DNA from 2 places in the Peribacillus sp. SIMBA_075 genome. Region 2 is predicted to be linked to the other one. Evidence: riboswitches for the same ligand, from Rfam matches in the RefSeq annotation. Region 2 holds a riboswitch; the other holds the start of a gene.

Region 1 (7,569 bases), on a different contig from region 2:
AACTCAAACATAATGACGAATCGAATACACTGAATCGGTTAGTTAACCAAATGTCCAATATCGATGAAGAGCAATATGGGCTATTTGACTATTTTCCGCTTGATATAAAGATTAGCCAAGGAAAAGAGATGAACACTGCTAATATTGACTTTCGAAAAAACAGCCGGCTATTGGATGATGATACACTTTTTCTCCACTCGATGGAAGAAACGCTTTCCTATAATAATATTGAGAAGATGACTTTTTCTACAGGTGGTAAGCAAGGTGCAATGTTTGCACATGAAGGATTTTTAAAGGAGGCGGATATTCCTCATCAAAAAAAACGCACATACCTTCTTTACCAAAGAGATGAATCCTCTCCAAGGTTTCTTGTTCCAAGCAATCTGGATTATCAGGACTTCGAAGAGGCGCTTCAAGCTGGAAAAGGGAAGCCGGACATTGAGGGAATATCACCTGCAATCCCGGATGACCTGAATTGGGAAAGTATACGTTCAAAAGGAGATCTTGTGATCATTAATCTATCAGATCAAGCTGCTATTGAAAATAGCAAGGAATCCCTTCAAGCTTTAGAAGCCATTCTCTTCATTGCTAAGGATTTTGGTTTTGAAAAAGTGAAATTTGAAAATGCTCCTATTGAAGAGGTAGGCAAGCTGAATTTAACTGAAGCCATAGTGGTGCCCAAAGCACCGAACCAAGTCAATTGATGCAGGGAGTTAGGCTAAATGATGGGGAGAAGTACATGTAATGGTGCTGAAGAACGTACATATTAAAACACCCTAAAAGAAAAGTGCCCGCGCATGACGGGCACTTTTTTTCTTCTTATAATGAAATACGGGCCATGAACGTAATATCATCTATTTCCATTAAAAATTGTTTCATGTTGTCCTCTAAGGGTTCATCAAAGCTCAGAACCATGATGGCTTCCCCGCCAGCCTTTTTACGACCTACCTGCATTGTGGCGATATTCACTCCGTGGTCACCAAGGATCTTACCTACGTTACCAATAACACCAGGTTTATCGGTATGCTGGATATAAAGTAAATTCGATTCCGGATGAAAGTCGATTTTGAAATCATTCAAACTAACAATTCGAGAACCGTAATTTTCGATATAAGTTCCACTGATTGTTAATTCACGGTTGTCACCTTTTACTTTAAGGCTGATCAAGTTAGAGTACCCTAAAGAATCCGTAGAGACTTTTTCACCAACTGTGATGCCACGCTCTTTTGCGATCAGCAGGGCATTCACTTCATTGACGGCTGCATCAACTCTTGATTTGAAGAAACCTGAGATCAGACTTTTTGTCAGAATCGCTGTATCGAAGTCCAATGATTCTCCAGCATACGTAACGGAGATTTCCTGAATTCCTTCTTTCATGCACTGGGAAGCAATGGATCCCATTTGCTGAACAAGTTGATAGAATGGTTGTACCTTTTCAAAGACTTCTTTAGAAATGGCTGGAAGGTTGATGGAACTTGAGACTGGATTTCCTTCGAAATAGGTCAATACTTCTTGGGCAACCTGTACGGCCACATTTAATTGGGCCTCTTTCGTAGATGCACCTAGATGAGGTGTAGCTATGACGCTATCCAGTTCAAGCAGTTTATGGCCAAGTGGAGGTTCTTCGACGAAAACGTCCAGTGCCGCTCCGGCAACATGTCCTTCAACTATCGCTTCATATAAGTCATCTTCATCCAGAATACCGCCACGGGCGCAGTTCAGTACATATATGCCTTTTTTACAGGTAAGCAGTTTTTCTTTATTGATCAATCCTCTAGTTTCATTCGTTAGGGGAGTATGCACAGTAATGATGTCTGCTTTAGGAAGCAATTCATCTAAGGGCAGGGATGTAACGGACATTTTCTTTGCACGATCGGCAGTAAGGAACGGATCGTAGACAATGACATCCATACCAAATACTTTAGCACGTTTGGCAATTTCCCCTCCGATACGTCCAAAGCCGACTATACCCAATGTTTTGCCGCGAAGTTCCGTTCCTGTATATGAAGAACGTTTCCACTCCCCATTCTTTAATGAAGCATAAGCTTGCGGAATATGTCGCATCATGGAAGCCATCATCGCAAATGTATGTTCTGCTGTTGAAATGGTATTTCCGTCGGGTGCATTAACCACGACAATTCCGCGTTTTGTCGCTGCGGGGATGTCTATGTTATCGACGCCGACACCAGCGCGTGCTATGATTTTCAACTGCGGCATACGGTTCATTAAATCTTCCGTTACCTTCGTTGCACTTCTTACAAGTATTGCATCAATCCGATCAAGTTCATTTGCCGCTTCCTCTACTGTCTTCTGAATAAGAAGAATATGGGATGCCTCTGATAGCGGTCCGAGTCCTTCTGGTTTGATGGCATCTGCCACTAAAATCCGATACATGCTAAACACCTTCCTAGGGGAGAATAATTATCTTAAATTTCAGTTAATTTTACAATTGAAATGGTAATTATGTCAATTTGACTTAAATGGATGTAAGCGCTTAAAACAATAATTATCATCCTGATCGTGTGTGGAAGGCCGCCATAATATTGACTTCCTCATCGATTGCTAAAAAAGAAAAATTATTTACATTATTCCGAATCATCATTTTGTATCCAATTATTGTTTTAAACCTTTTAATCTATAAATGGACATTCACCATGACGATAGATATTCATCCTAACTGTATGTAACAGAAAAAATACTTTTCGGTCCTTCCTTATCTTCTCGAGTAGACAAGTACCATTACCCCTGCTCTTCTGACGATTCAGCTGAATACTGGCCAGGTTACCCAGAAGTCTGAGCTTGCTGTTACTGAAGTTTCTCTTTCTTCATATAATAAGTATTTATATAATCTATATTTCTCCCACCGCCTTCTATGTTTCTCTCCTGTCTAATTCCGGTAATTCAAAGCTCATTGTATTCTCACATTTTCCAAAGAGGGCATAAGAATACCAATAAGAAAATCGAGATTAAAGTATTTTGCAAAAATTGTTCCTTTAAATAAGCTATCTTCCGCACGCTCAATTTTCTTCAAAAAGAATATAAGCTAAAGGGGCAATCTGCCCAGGGATTTTAATTGGTTAAAAAGTTTTGGAACTTCATTTTGCAGCATTTGCATAAATTAAATGGAGAAGAACTCTTTGCTTTTTATGGATCCCATTTAATGAGTAACTATTTTTGTCCGAAAATAGTTACTTTTTTTTGTGTCAAGGTTTAGATGCGCTTTAACATAGGTGGAAAAATGGTTTTTTATTTGCTTAGCCATGTATGAAGGCCATCTTAAAAATCACTTTATTCCTGAACTCTTCAAAAAATAAATCTTTTCCATCTCGATGAGTCCCATAAAAAACACTTCAAGATAAAGGCCTGGCTGATGGGAAAATAAAAAATATATAACCTTGTGCAAACTTCATTTAAAAAGAACTACTTATAAAGAATCCTTTTTTCCTGTTGGATAAAAGCTCAAAACCACTGGTAAGCCCAAAGTGGATTACTGGACCAAAGATAAAGTAAGTAAGTCTTAGCGGATTGGTTTGGAGCAAATGAAAAAAGGTTAAAGACGGAAATTTATTTCTTGCTTTTTTAAATGTGCATGATAAAATCAAATAAATTAAGTGGTGGAGAGACGGTAGGTTTTTGGTAGGAAACTTGGTTGGAAAAGCGGGTTTTCAAAGGGGATTAGTGGAAACACATTAAATCGCCTATACGAATAAACTGCTGATACAAAGCTACTTAACGCACCTTTCGGAAACGAAAGGAAACTAAAAATTTTATAGGTCTATCTTCGGGGCGGGGTGCAATTCCCCACCGGCGGTGATGAAGGAAGTTCTCCTTCTAAGCCCGCGAGCCTTACGGGGCAGGATTTGGTGTGATTCCAAAGCCGACAGTATAGTCTGGATGGGAGAAGATGGAGGTTCCTGAGTGCGTTTCAACAGTCATTTGCTGATACGTTTGTTTGATGTAACCTTTAATTTATCCCTTTAATTCTATTGGAATTAAAGGTTTTTTTATTGAGCATCGACATCATTAAGGAACACTAACCTCTTTTCAGGTAGATCGGAAAAGAAGGAGAGAGAACTATGAAAAAGAATAAAGTGAAAAAAACGGTCACACTGGCAATGATGGGAAGCATTTCTTATTTATTGATGCTTTTGAATTTTCCGTTTCCAGGATTTCCACCTTTTCTGAATGTTGATTTTAGCGACATACCAGCATTGATGGCGGCATTGATTTTTGGTCCTATGGCAGGAATTCTAGTTGAATTCCTTAAAAACCTATTGGATTTAGTCATGACAGGGACCTTGACAGCTGTACCTGTGGGGCATATTGCAAACTTTATAGCTGGAATACTGTTTGTCTTGCCAACTTATTATGTATTTCAGAAAATCAATTCAAAAAAAGGGATGACGTTCGCTTTACTTGCGGGAACAGTTTCCATGGCAGTATTTATGAGTGTTTTAAACTATTATGTCTTTTTACCGGCTTATACCTTCTTTATGGGATGGGATGCAATGTCGGCACCCGAATCAAGAAAGCTAATCACGACGGCAATCTTGCCTTTCAATGTAATTAAAGGCGTGCTTATAACATCTGTATTCATGTTGTTGTTCATTAAATTACAGGCATGGATCAATAAGCAAACATTATATAAAAATGCTTAATGGCATTTACGATAGAAACATAAAAAAACAACCGATATCCAATTCGGTTGTTTTTTTATGTCCGTTTAATTTGGCAGGGGAAGATGCAATGAAATTGACCAAAAAAAAAAGCCATTCTCGATTGAAAATGGCTTGTATCTTTATTCGAATTTTAGTGCATCCCCGTCAAATGCCTCATCAGCAACTTTAATAGAATCCGTTGGACATCCTTCAAATGCATCCATCATGTCATCTATAAGTACATCTGGAATTTCAACGATTCCCTCGTTATCGTCAAGGGTAACAAATGCAATCCCTTCGTCATCATAATCATATATATCTGGTGCTGCTGCTCCGCAAGCGCCACAAGCGATGCATGTTTCTTTATCCACAATAGTAAATTTAGCCATGAATATAACCCCTCCTAAGTTGATAGACAACTGATAATCTTTTTATTTCAGATTATTATCTCTTTCTTATTGTAAGACCGAATGCCAAACTTTTCAATAGAAATTGTATTGATAATAACTATCATGTAGCAGGATGTCAACGAAAATCATCGAAATAATTAACATGGCCCTTTCCATGATGCGTCATTTAGTCACATAATTTCCCTTGTTTTCATCAATAATAACGGCGATTTTTGCAGTTTTTTGTTACAATAGGTTTATTGGATAAATGAAACAAGGATGTGAGTCCCATGAAAAATTATCTACAGGCAATCATTCTATATGCGATAAAAAAATTTCAAGGTGAACGTTCCATTTATGCTATATACCATATGCTTCAGGGGAAGAAGTCGTCACAAACAATCCAGGATGCCCATTTATTCGGGCTGACGAATATATTTGGGACAATACCACGATTTACCCGTCAGCAGTTAAATCAAAACATTGAACAGTTCCTTGACCATGAATACATAAATACAACGGATAAATCAGATGCATTTGAAATTAGTATGCAAGGTGAGGAGATGTTAATCGATTACTTCAATGATAATCCTTTTCCGAATTTTATAAATGGTTGGAAGTATCACAATATCACCCCGATTTTCTGGGGAAGGTTAAACTTACTCATTCAAACCATATCCCATATTGTCCACAATGAAAGACGTTTTTATCCGATACAAAGAAATCCCAAAATCCAATTTTTCGTAAAGGAATTTTTACATGCCAATCGTCAGGACCGAGAGTTGATTGCGCAACATCTATATGAAGAACTGATATCCCTTTTAGAAAGTCAAAGTGATTTGAAACGAGATGTTTTCATTATGAAATTAACTGGGACAAACAGGATTGGGCTTACGTTTGAACAGATTGCAAAAAGGAAAGATCTAGAAGAAGAGTTTATCCGCTTTACTTTCCTTGACTCGTTGCATCAAATGCTTTCTGAAATGGAAACGGGAACGGGTTACCCCCTTTTGTCAACGTTGATCTATGATTGGCAAAGGGGTGAAAATCCTCATTTGACACAATCTACACAAACTACTTTACGATACATCCAAGAAGGGAAAAACCTTGGGGAAATAGCTGAGGTCCGCCGATTGAAAGTCAACACCATTGAGGATCACCTAGTCGAAATTGTCCTATCGGATAAAAGTTTTCCGATTGCCGATTATGTGTCTCTCGACGATGAGAGGGAAATTGCAGCCGCTATTAATGAACTTGGTACGAAAAAGCTTAAGGCTATCAAGCAGATGGTCGATAATAAACAGATAAGCTTTTTCCAAATCAGGCTTGTACTTGCGAAAATAGGTGATGGATGATGAATATAGAACGTGTCCTAAAAGAAAAATTTGGATTTGATGAATTTCGTCCTGGACAAAAAGAAGTGATCGAATCATTGATGTCCGGACGTCATACATTAGCGATGCTACCCACCGGATCCGGTAAATCATTGTGTTATCAGCTGCCGGCTTACCTTTTAAATAAGACTGTCCTAATTGTCTCCCCATTATTATCATTAATGCAGGATCAGGCAGATCAGCTGAAGATGAGTGGCGAAAAAAGCGTATTGACCCTCAATTCTTTTTTGACGCTAAATCAAAAAAGGAAAGCTCTCGATCGATTACATAGTTATCGTTTTATCTTTTTATCTCCTGAAATGCTAAGTCTTGAGAGTGTGCTAAAATCCTTGAAATCGATAGAAATCGGTTTGTTCGTCATAGATGAAGCACACTGCATCTCACAATGGGGTTACGATTTCCGTCCGGATTATTTGAATTTAGGAGAAGTGAGGCGTGAGTTGAACAATCCGTTGACGCTTGCCCTGACAGCAACTGCAACCACTGAAGTCCGAAGGGACATCGTAAGTAAACTCGAAATTGGTCAAGCCGAAGAAATCGTCTCATCTGTTGATCGGGAAAATATTGCAATAATTGTCGAGCGCCTGATCAGTTACGATGAAAAGCTATCCCGTGTACTGGAGCTTGTCAGGAAATTGACAGGGAGCGGTATTATTTATTTTTCATCTAAAAAGGTTGCGGAATCGGTCGCTGGGTTTTTACAGGAAAACGGGATTGACAGTGTCAATTATTATCACGGTGGCATGGAACAGGAACAAAGGATGCTCATTCAGCAGCAATTCATTTCTGGTCAGTTGAAAATTATATGTGCAACAAGTGCTTTTGGCATGGGTGTAAATAAATCGGATGTCAGATACGTTATCCATTTTCATATGCCATCCACGATGGAAGCATATCTTCAGGAGATAGGCAGGGCGGGACGAGATCGGAAACAAAGTGTCGCTGTCTTATTATATGGCGAAGGGGATGAAGGGCTTCCCTTGCGTTTGATGGAACAACAGTTACCTACGGATATGCAAATCGAGGGTGTTTGTTCTTTCCTTAATGCTTCACAAAAGGGTTTGGCGAATTTCACCCTATCAGAAAAAGAACAGCTGTCTCAATCTTTTTCTTTGAACGATATCCATC
Region 2 (7,569 bases):
ACAGTTTACAACAGGTATTCACGTTAATGAAAGCAGAGACGAATTTGAATAATATCGAGATGGGGTTCAGGGTTAAAACCGCCGAACCGATTTATATTATGGCTGATACAATCGAACTTAAACAGTTGATAATCAATATTGTCAAGAACAGCATTGAAGCGATTGACGATAATGGGAAAATTGATCTGTCGCTGAAAATCATCGATGATCAAGCTGTAGTCAGCGTGAGTGATAATGGTATAGGAATGGTACCCGAGCGCCTTGAACGGATTGGTGAACCTTTCTATTCGACAAAGGAAAAGGGCACAGGGATCGGGCTTGCGATTTGCCGGAAGATCGTTCATCGCCTTGATGGGGAAATGCATTTTGAAAGTGAGATAAACAAAGGAACGACGGTTACAATTCGTATTCCGTTGGCTACTGGACAAGAATAAATGGTACTATGAAAGATAGGAAAAGTTTTATATTAAAGGAGAACGATATGAGCGAATTACCTGCATTAGTGAACGATAGAAAACCATATATACAAGAGGTCTGGAAAAAATCCGGGTTCGGACAACTTACCCCGATTCAAACGAAAGCGATTCCCGTGATTGTTGAGGGAAAAGACATCTTGGCTGAATCACCGACTGGAACCGGAAAAACTTTAGCTTATTTACTGCCATTGCTAGAAAAGATAGATCCTGAAAAAAAATCGCCCCAAGCTTTGATTTTAGCATCATCCCGTGAACTGGTCATGCAAATCAATGAAGAAATTCGCATTTGGTCAGAGGGAAGCGGTATAACTGGTGCAGCATTCATCGGCGGTGCTAATGTAAAAAGGCAGTTGGACAAACTGAAGAAGCATCCACAGGTCATTGCTGGAACGCCAGGACGGATTTACGAATTGATTGCACAAAAAAAATTGAAGATGCATGAAGTTAAGACGATTGTACTTGATGAAGGTGACCAATTGATCACTCCAGAGCATATGGGAACGATCAATAATATTATCAAAACAACGCTAAAAGACCGGCAAATCATGGTATTTTCGGCAACCCTGCCAGAGGAAACGGAAAAAGCGGCCAGAGGATTCATGAATGAACCCGAAATGATCAAGGTCGATAAGCATGAAAAAATGGAATCGAAAGTGGACCATCTTTACTTTGTTGTAGAGAGACGGGAAAAATCCAAGATTCTTGAGAAAATCACAAGACTTAAAGATGTGAAGGCCCTTGCCTTCCTTAACGATATAGCAGAGCTGAGCGTCCTACATGAAAAGCTGAGTTATAAAGGTGTTGAAATGGGTGTGCTTCACGGGGAATCCAATAAAGTCGACCGGGAGAAGGCGCTGCGCAAGCTTCGTTCCGGAAAATCCCCGATGTTGATCGCAACGGATGTAGCGGCAAGAGGGCTAGATATAAAAGGCCTCACAGCAGTCGTTCATATTGATATGGCTGACAACATCGATCAATATATCCATAGATCAGGGAGAACAGGGCGTGCAGGTGCAGATGGCACTGTTATTTCAATCGTAACGGAAAGAGAAGAGCGAGAGTTGAAAAAAATGGCTCGTGAACTGGAGATTCCATTAACGAGAGTAACTTTCTATGGTGGAAACATCGTAGTCGATGAATGAGTTGGGGAAAAGGGATGGCCGTTGCGGCTGTCTCTTTTTTTTTGTAGGAGTCAGATACAATCCGCAAACATGCCTGAACTCCTTCTCGTCTTGAAATTAAAGTGGAGATTCATTTTGCAGAATCCACTCTACATGCCTTTTCCACTGTATGGTGGGATTCCCAGTTAACCAAAAATATGCCGATGAAAATGAGTGAACCTCCAACCGCAACGTACCAGTGAACAGGCTCATCCAGCAAGAGGTAGCCAGATAGGACACCAAAAAAGGGAGCTAGAAATAGGAAGGCGCTCGTTTTGGCTGAATCCCCCTTTTGTAATAGGAAAAACCAAACAGAAAATTGAACGATGGATGCCATGATGGCCAGCCATAACAAAATAAGGATGGATGCCTGGGAAATCTTGAAAAAGGGCTGTTCAAAAAGAAATGATCCAATGAGCAGGAGAAAACCTCCGCACAGCATTTGATAGGCTGACATGACCCAAGTGTCGAAGGTATGTCCCCAAACTTTCATCAATAGGGTCGCAATGGACCACGAAATGGCTGACATCAATCCAAGAAGAGTACCGGTCTTCAAATCAAGATGTGCCCCCATTGTGATAAAAACGCCAATAAAACCGAGCAAAACTCCCGACCATTGTTGCAAGGTGTAAATCGTTCTAAGAAATAGCGTTCCAAAAATGACCACTAATAATGGGTTCATGAATGTCAAGATCGAAAGTTCCCCGGCTGAAATGGTCCTTAAACCTACAAAGATGCATCCCATTACACCAGCAGTCTGGAAAAAACCGATGATACTCAACTTTGACCAATCCTTGATCTTTTTTGGATGCGGGCGTTTGATGAGCTTGACGACAATGGCCATGATGAAACCTGCTAGGATGAACCGAATCGCTGCAAGTAACATTGGGGAAGTATACGCTAAGCCAATTTTTCCTATAGCGAATGAAGAACCCATTAACGCAGTCGTTAAAATGACCAGAAAACCAAAAATGAATTTGTTCATCTTGTGCCCTCCCGAAGTCTTCAACTATAAATACCAGATTGTGAAAGTATATCACACATACTAAATTATGGGTTTTTACAACGGGGATATCTATGTATGAAAACGCTTCCTTTATGTGGATTTTTGACATATGATATCAATAGACATAGGTTAGGAGGAGATGTTATGACAGGAAAGTATAAACAGTTTGAAACGGCAGTCATACATGAAGGATATGACTCGAAGAAGCATTTAGGAAGCTTGGCAACACCATTATTCCAAACCTCAACATTCACTTTTGAAACGGCCGAGCAAGGGGAACGGCGTTTTGCCGGTATAGAAGATGGATATATTTATTCACGCCTTGGAAATCCGACGGTACAAGTGCTGGAAGAAAAGATTGCCGCTTTGGAAGGCGGGGAAGCTGGCCTTGCTTTCGGATCAGGTATGGCTGCAGTTTCTGCGGTGCTTTTTGCCTTAACTAAAACGGATGACCACATCCTGTGTTCACAGGGTTTATATGGTTGTACTTTTGGCCTTCTGCAGTTAATGAAAAATAAATACCGCATCACTCATGATTTTTGTGAAATGGATACAGAAGAAAAGGTAAGGAAAATGATTCGGCCGGAAACGACCTGCATTTATGTAGAAACCCCGATCAATCCGACGATGAAAATGATTGACTTACAGATGGTAGTGAGAGTAGCGAAGGAATATAATGTGACGATTGTAGTCGATAATACGTTTTCGACACCCTACTTACAGAGACCCCTTGAATATGGGTGTGATATCGTCCTTCATAGTGCTACGAAATATCTTTGCGGACATGGGGATGTCGTTGCGGGCCTTGTCGTTGGTAAGAAGGACTTTATTAATCAGGTAGCTGGGACTACACAGAAGGATATCGGTGGAATCATTTCACCATTCGATGCCTGGTTACTATTGCGGGGGTTAAAGACCTTGCCTGTCAGGATGGACCGTCACTCAGCCAATGCAATGAACATCTTTCATGAACTTGTGAAACATCCAAAGGTGAAAAAGGTATATTATCCAGGTGATGAAGCTTCACCGGATCATTATATAATGCAAAAACAGATGAAACACGGAGGCGGCCTTATCTCTTTCGAATTGCATGGTACAAAACAGGATGCACAGGAATTCCTCAATAAATTGAAACTTATCAAAATTGCCGTCAGTCTAGGGGATGCCGAGACATTGATCCAGCATCCCGCTACCATGACGCATTCTGCCGTTCCTGAAGAATCGCGGGAACAAATGGGCATCAGTGACCAACTGGTCCGTCTCTCAGTTGGCCTTGAAGCTTGGCAGGACATCTGGCACGATCTTCAGCAAGCTTTTTAGACCACCAGATTTCCCTATCAGTTCTTCCGATTTTTAATGAAGGTCGTGATCGACACGATAAAAATGAAAGCAGCCAGAATATAAGAAATGTCTGTGATTACCTGGTAGGGCGCACCATTTCGGATCCCGATGCCAATGAACGTCCAAACGAATACGAGAGGATAGCACCAATCCCGGTTTTTACCAGCAAAGACAAAGGCCAGGATTGTTGCTGCAATCAGCAAAACGATCGTCCAAGCTACACTGGAAATCCCAAAACCGTCCCATTCGATATAGGTAAGGTAATAAGAAATGTCGGCGATGGCTGCAACACTCACCCAGCCGGTATAAACGGAAAACGGAAAAAGGTCGAAAGGAGTATGCTCCACTTTTTTTATGCTTGTATAACTGACCAATAATATAGCCAAAAGAGCAATGATAATGAATACGGATAACAAAAATCGTTCGTAATGCCAAGCCAAAAGCCAAGCGCCATTTAGGACACAGCTTAAAGCGAACCAAGGGAAGGATGCCTTATTGGCAGGGCTGTTTTGATGTTTACTTAAAAACTGCCTGAATACCCAGATGGCGAGCAGAAAATAGATTAAACCCCAAATGGAAAATACATAACCGGCAGGAGTGAAGAGGACATCCAGTTTATCGGAAATCTCTCCAGATGTTCGGCCGTTCAAAGGCAGGAAATTGGCTAAAAAATTCATCGTGACGACGAATAGAAAGAAAAGCAAATTGTTGATGGCGATAATCTTGGGCTTCCTCCTTGTTTGAATTGTAATCCCTATAACCTATTCCACCAATTAGGCCCGGTTAACCTTTTGGAGCACATCGAGGTTACTTGGAGCGGAATTTCATTTTTCCATAAAGTGAGGGAGTTCCTGTAACAAATGAACCATTTAAGTTTAGAAATTTTACATCCTCACTTTAAGGTGATAAAATATTCAAAGATTCATATTATTTTAGTCCTTCGGGGTCGGGTGAAAATCCCAACCGGCGGTGATGAAGAAATTCTAAGCCCGCGAGCCTGATAAAGGCAGGATTTGGTGAGATTCCAAAGCCGACAGTAAAGTCTGGATGGGAGAAGGACGTGTGGAACCCAAGTGTATACGTACGCCTAATTTTTCAAAAAAGAAAATATTGGGCTTTTTAGGTATACAGTTTTTTTCACTCATTTCTCCTGTTAACTCCTTAGGTCATCCTAAGGGGTTTTTTATATTTTATAAAAGGGGGAAAAACATGTTTACGGGAATCATCGAGGATATCGGTACCGTCCATTCCTTGAAAAAAGGGAAAAGCAGTATGGAGTTGTCGATCCGTTCTGAAAAAATCCTTGAAGATGTTCATCTGGGGGATAGTATTTCAGTCAACGGGGTCTGCTTAACGGTAACGTCCTTCACGAAAAGTTTGTTTACGGTCGACGTAATGCCGGAAACGGTCAAAGCTTCCTCGATCCGGACGTTAAAATTGGGATCACCTGTGAATCTCGAACGAGCCATGAGTGCACAGGGAAGGTTTGGCGGTCATTTTGTTTCAGGTCATATCGACGGGACCGGAACAATCATAAAAAAAGAACGAAAAGAAAATGCCGTATATTATGTAATCCAATTGGAAGAAGGGCTCAGTGCCTTTTGCATTCCAAAAGGCTCTGTAGCCATTGATGGAACGAGCCTGACGATATTTGGAATTGAACGAAACCTTTTGACTGTATCTCTGATTCCATTGACTCATCAGGACACCGTATTGGGACAAAAAGCGGCTGGCGATATCGTTAACATTGAAAACGACATGATAGGGAAATATATTATACATCAAATGAAAAATGGCGATTCAAAACCAGGACTGAATTTAGAGTTTTTGGCAGAGCACGGATTCTAATAAAAGGGCGGTGTAATGATGTTCCATACAATTGAAGAAGCGATCGAGGATTTGAAAGCTGGCAAGGTAGTAATCGTATCCGATGATGAAGACCGTGAAAACGAAGGGGATTTCGTCTTGTTGGCCGAAAAGGCAACGCCGGAAGCGATCAATTTCATGGCGACTCATGGACGAGGTTTGATATGTACAACCATTACAGAAGAACTGGCAGGGAAATTGAACCTGCATCCTATGGTAGGAGAAAATACCGATCATCATGGTACTGCCTTCACGGTTAGTGTCGATCATAAAAGCACTTCCACAGGAATAAGTGCTTTTGAACGGTCCTTGACCATTCTTGAGCTTCTTAAAGAAGATTCGGTTGCTGAAGATTTTCAAAGGCCTGGTCACACTTTTCCGATAGTCGCTAAAGAAGGCGGCGTATTAAGGAGGGCAGGACATACGGAGGCTTCGGTGGATTTGGCAAAATTATGCGGTGCCGCTCCAGCTGGTGTCATATGTGAAATCATGAATGATGATGGATCGATGGCACGCGTATCCGATTTAGAAGTCATCGCTGGGAAATTCAACCTGAAGTTCATTACGATAGCCGATTTGATTCGGTATCTTGAACAAAGTGATACAATCGGGAAACAGGCACTTGAACTGAACATCCCGAATGCTTAAGGATTTTTAGCTAAATTAATCTTTAAATGAAAAAAATGATATTTTTTTAAAATTAGGAGGAATTGGACATGGGGAAAGTTATTGAAGCACAATTAATAGGATCAGGATTGAAAGTCGGAATCGTGGTAGGAAGATTTAATGAGTTTATCACAAGCAAGCTTTTAGGAGGGGCATTGGATGGCCTTAAGCGTCATGGCGTTGATGAAAATGATGTTGACATCGCGTGGGTGCCGGGTGCTTTCGAACTTCCGTTAATTGCGAAGAAACTTGTGAATACGGGTAAATATGATGCGGTTATCGGACTTGGAACGGTAATCAGGGGTGCCACTTCACATTATGATTATGTCTGCAATGAAGCAGCTAAAGGCATGGCTTCCGTTTCCTTGGACACAGGTGTACCGGTTATCTTCGGTTTGTTGACAACTGAGAACATTGAACAAGCCATTGAACGTGCCGGAACAAAATCAGGTAACAAAGGCTATGAAGCTGCCGTTAGTGCCATTGAAATGGCCAACCTTGGAAAATTGATAGAACAGTGATTTCACATCAGGAAAGCCGCAGGGAATAACATTCCCTGCGGCTTTTTGATGTGCCGGATTTTAAGGTCAATGAAGCATTTGTGACTTCCTATTTTTCCCCTGTTGTATGGACAATCTTGAAAATGGATAAGGCCACTTATTGGGAGGGACCTAGAAAGATGGATAGGGTAAGACTTTAAGTAGTCACTAACGGGGAGATGCCAGAATCATTAAAGGTTAACTGTGCTGCCCTGTCAGTTTTAAAGGAATACATGGAAATACAATTTCAAAGTAATGTGTTTTCATTATATTTGGGTATAATTTCTGTGAAATAATGAATCATTAGTGGTTTTTCGAAAAAAAAACGAACAAAAGCATCGCGTAATGAAAGCATGATAAAATATGCGGATATGATTATGCTACAATTGTAAAGATTGCAATTGAAATTCCTGTCTTTAGGGAAAAGTAAAATTATTAGTTATTAGGAGGGGTTTGTGTGTACCATCTCTTTACACATAATGATTTAGATGGAGTCGGCTGCGGCATTGTCGCTA

What was found. Region 2 has a riboswitch for FMN ahead of ribE (riboflavin synthase). Riboswitches for the same ligand answer to the same signal wherever they lie in the genome.
Region 1: another riboswitch for FMN. It lies ahead of SB775_RS02625 (ECF transporter S component); the one in region 2 lies ahead of ribE (riboflavin synthase).

What each region holds. Positions count from the first base shown of each region.
Region 1 is NZ_JAWRYN010000002.1:174,868-182,436, forward strand. It holds gene SB775_RS02615 (hypothetical protein) at 1-704, shown strand, start outside; gene serA (phosphoglycerate dehydrogenase) at 820-2,394, opposite strand; FMN riboswitch at 3,774-3,910, shown strand; gene SB775_RS02625 (ECF transporter S component) at 4,077-4,658, shown strand; gene SB775_RS02630 (ferredoxin) at 4,799-5,047, opposite strand; gene SB775_RS02635 (YpbB family protein) at 5,338-6,402, shown strand; gene SB775_RS02640 (RecQ family ATP-dependent DNA helicase) at 6,402-7,569, shown strand, end outside.
Region 2 is NZ_JAWRYN010000009.1:144,514-152,082, forward strand. It holds gene SB775_RS10015 (ATP-binding protein) at 1-434, shown strand, start outside; gene SB775_RS10020 (DEAD/DEAH box helicase) at 482-1,618, shown strand; gene SB775_RS10025 (DMT family transporter) at 1,728-2,621, opposite strand; gene megL (methionine gamma-lyase) at 2,787-3,962, shown strand; gene SB775_RS10035 (tryptophan-rich sensory protein) at 3,980-4,660, opposite strand; FMN riboswitch at 4,916-5,046, shown strand; gene ribE (riboflavin synthase) at 5,193-5,831, shown strand; partial or broken gene ribB (3,4-dihydroxy-2-butanone-4-phosphate synthase) at 5,850-6,488, shown strand; gene ribH (6,7-dimethyl-8-ribityllumazine synthase) at 6,566-7,036, shown strand; gene SB775_RS10055 (DHH family phosphoesterase) at 7,512-7,569, shown strand, end outside.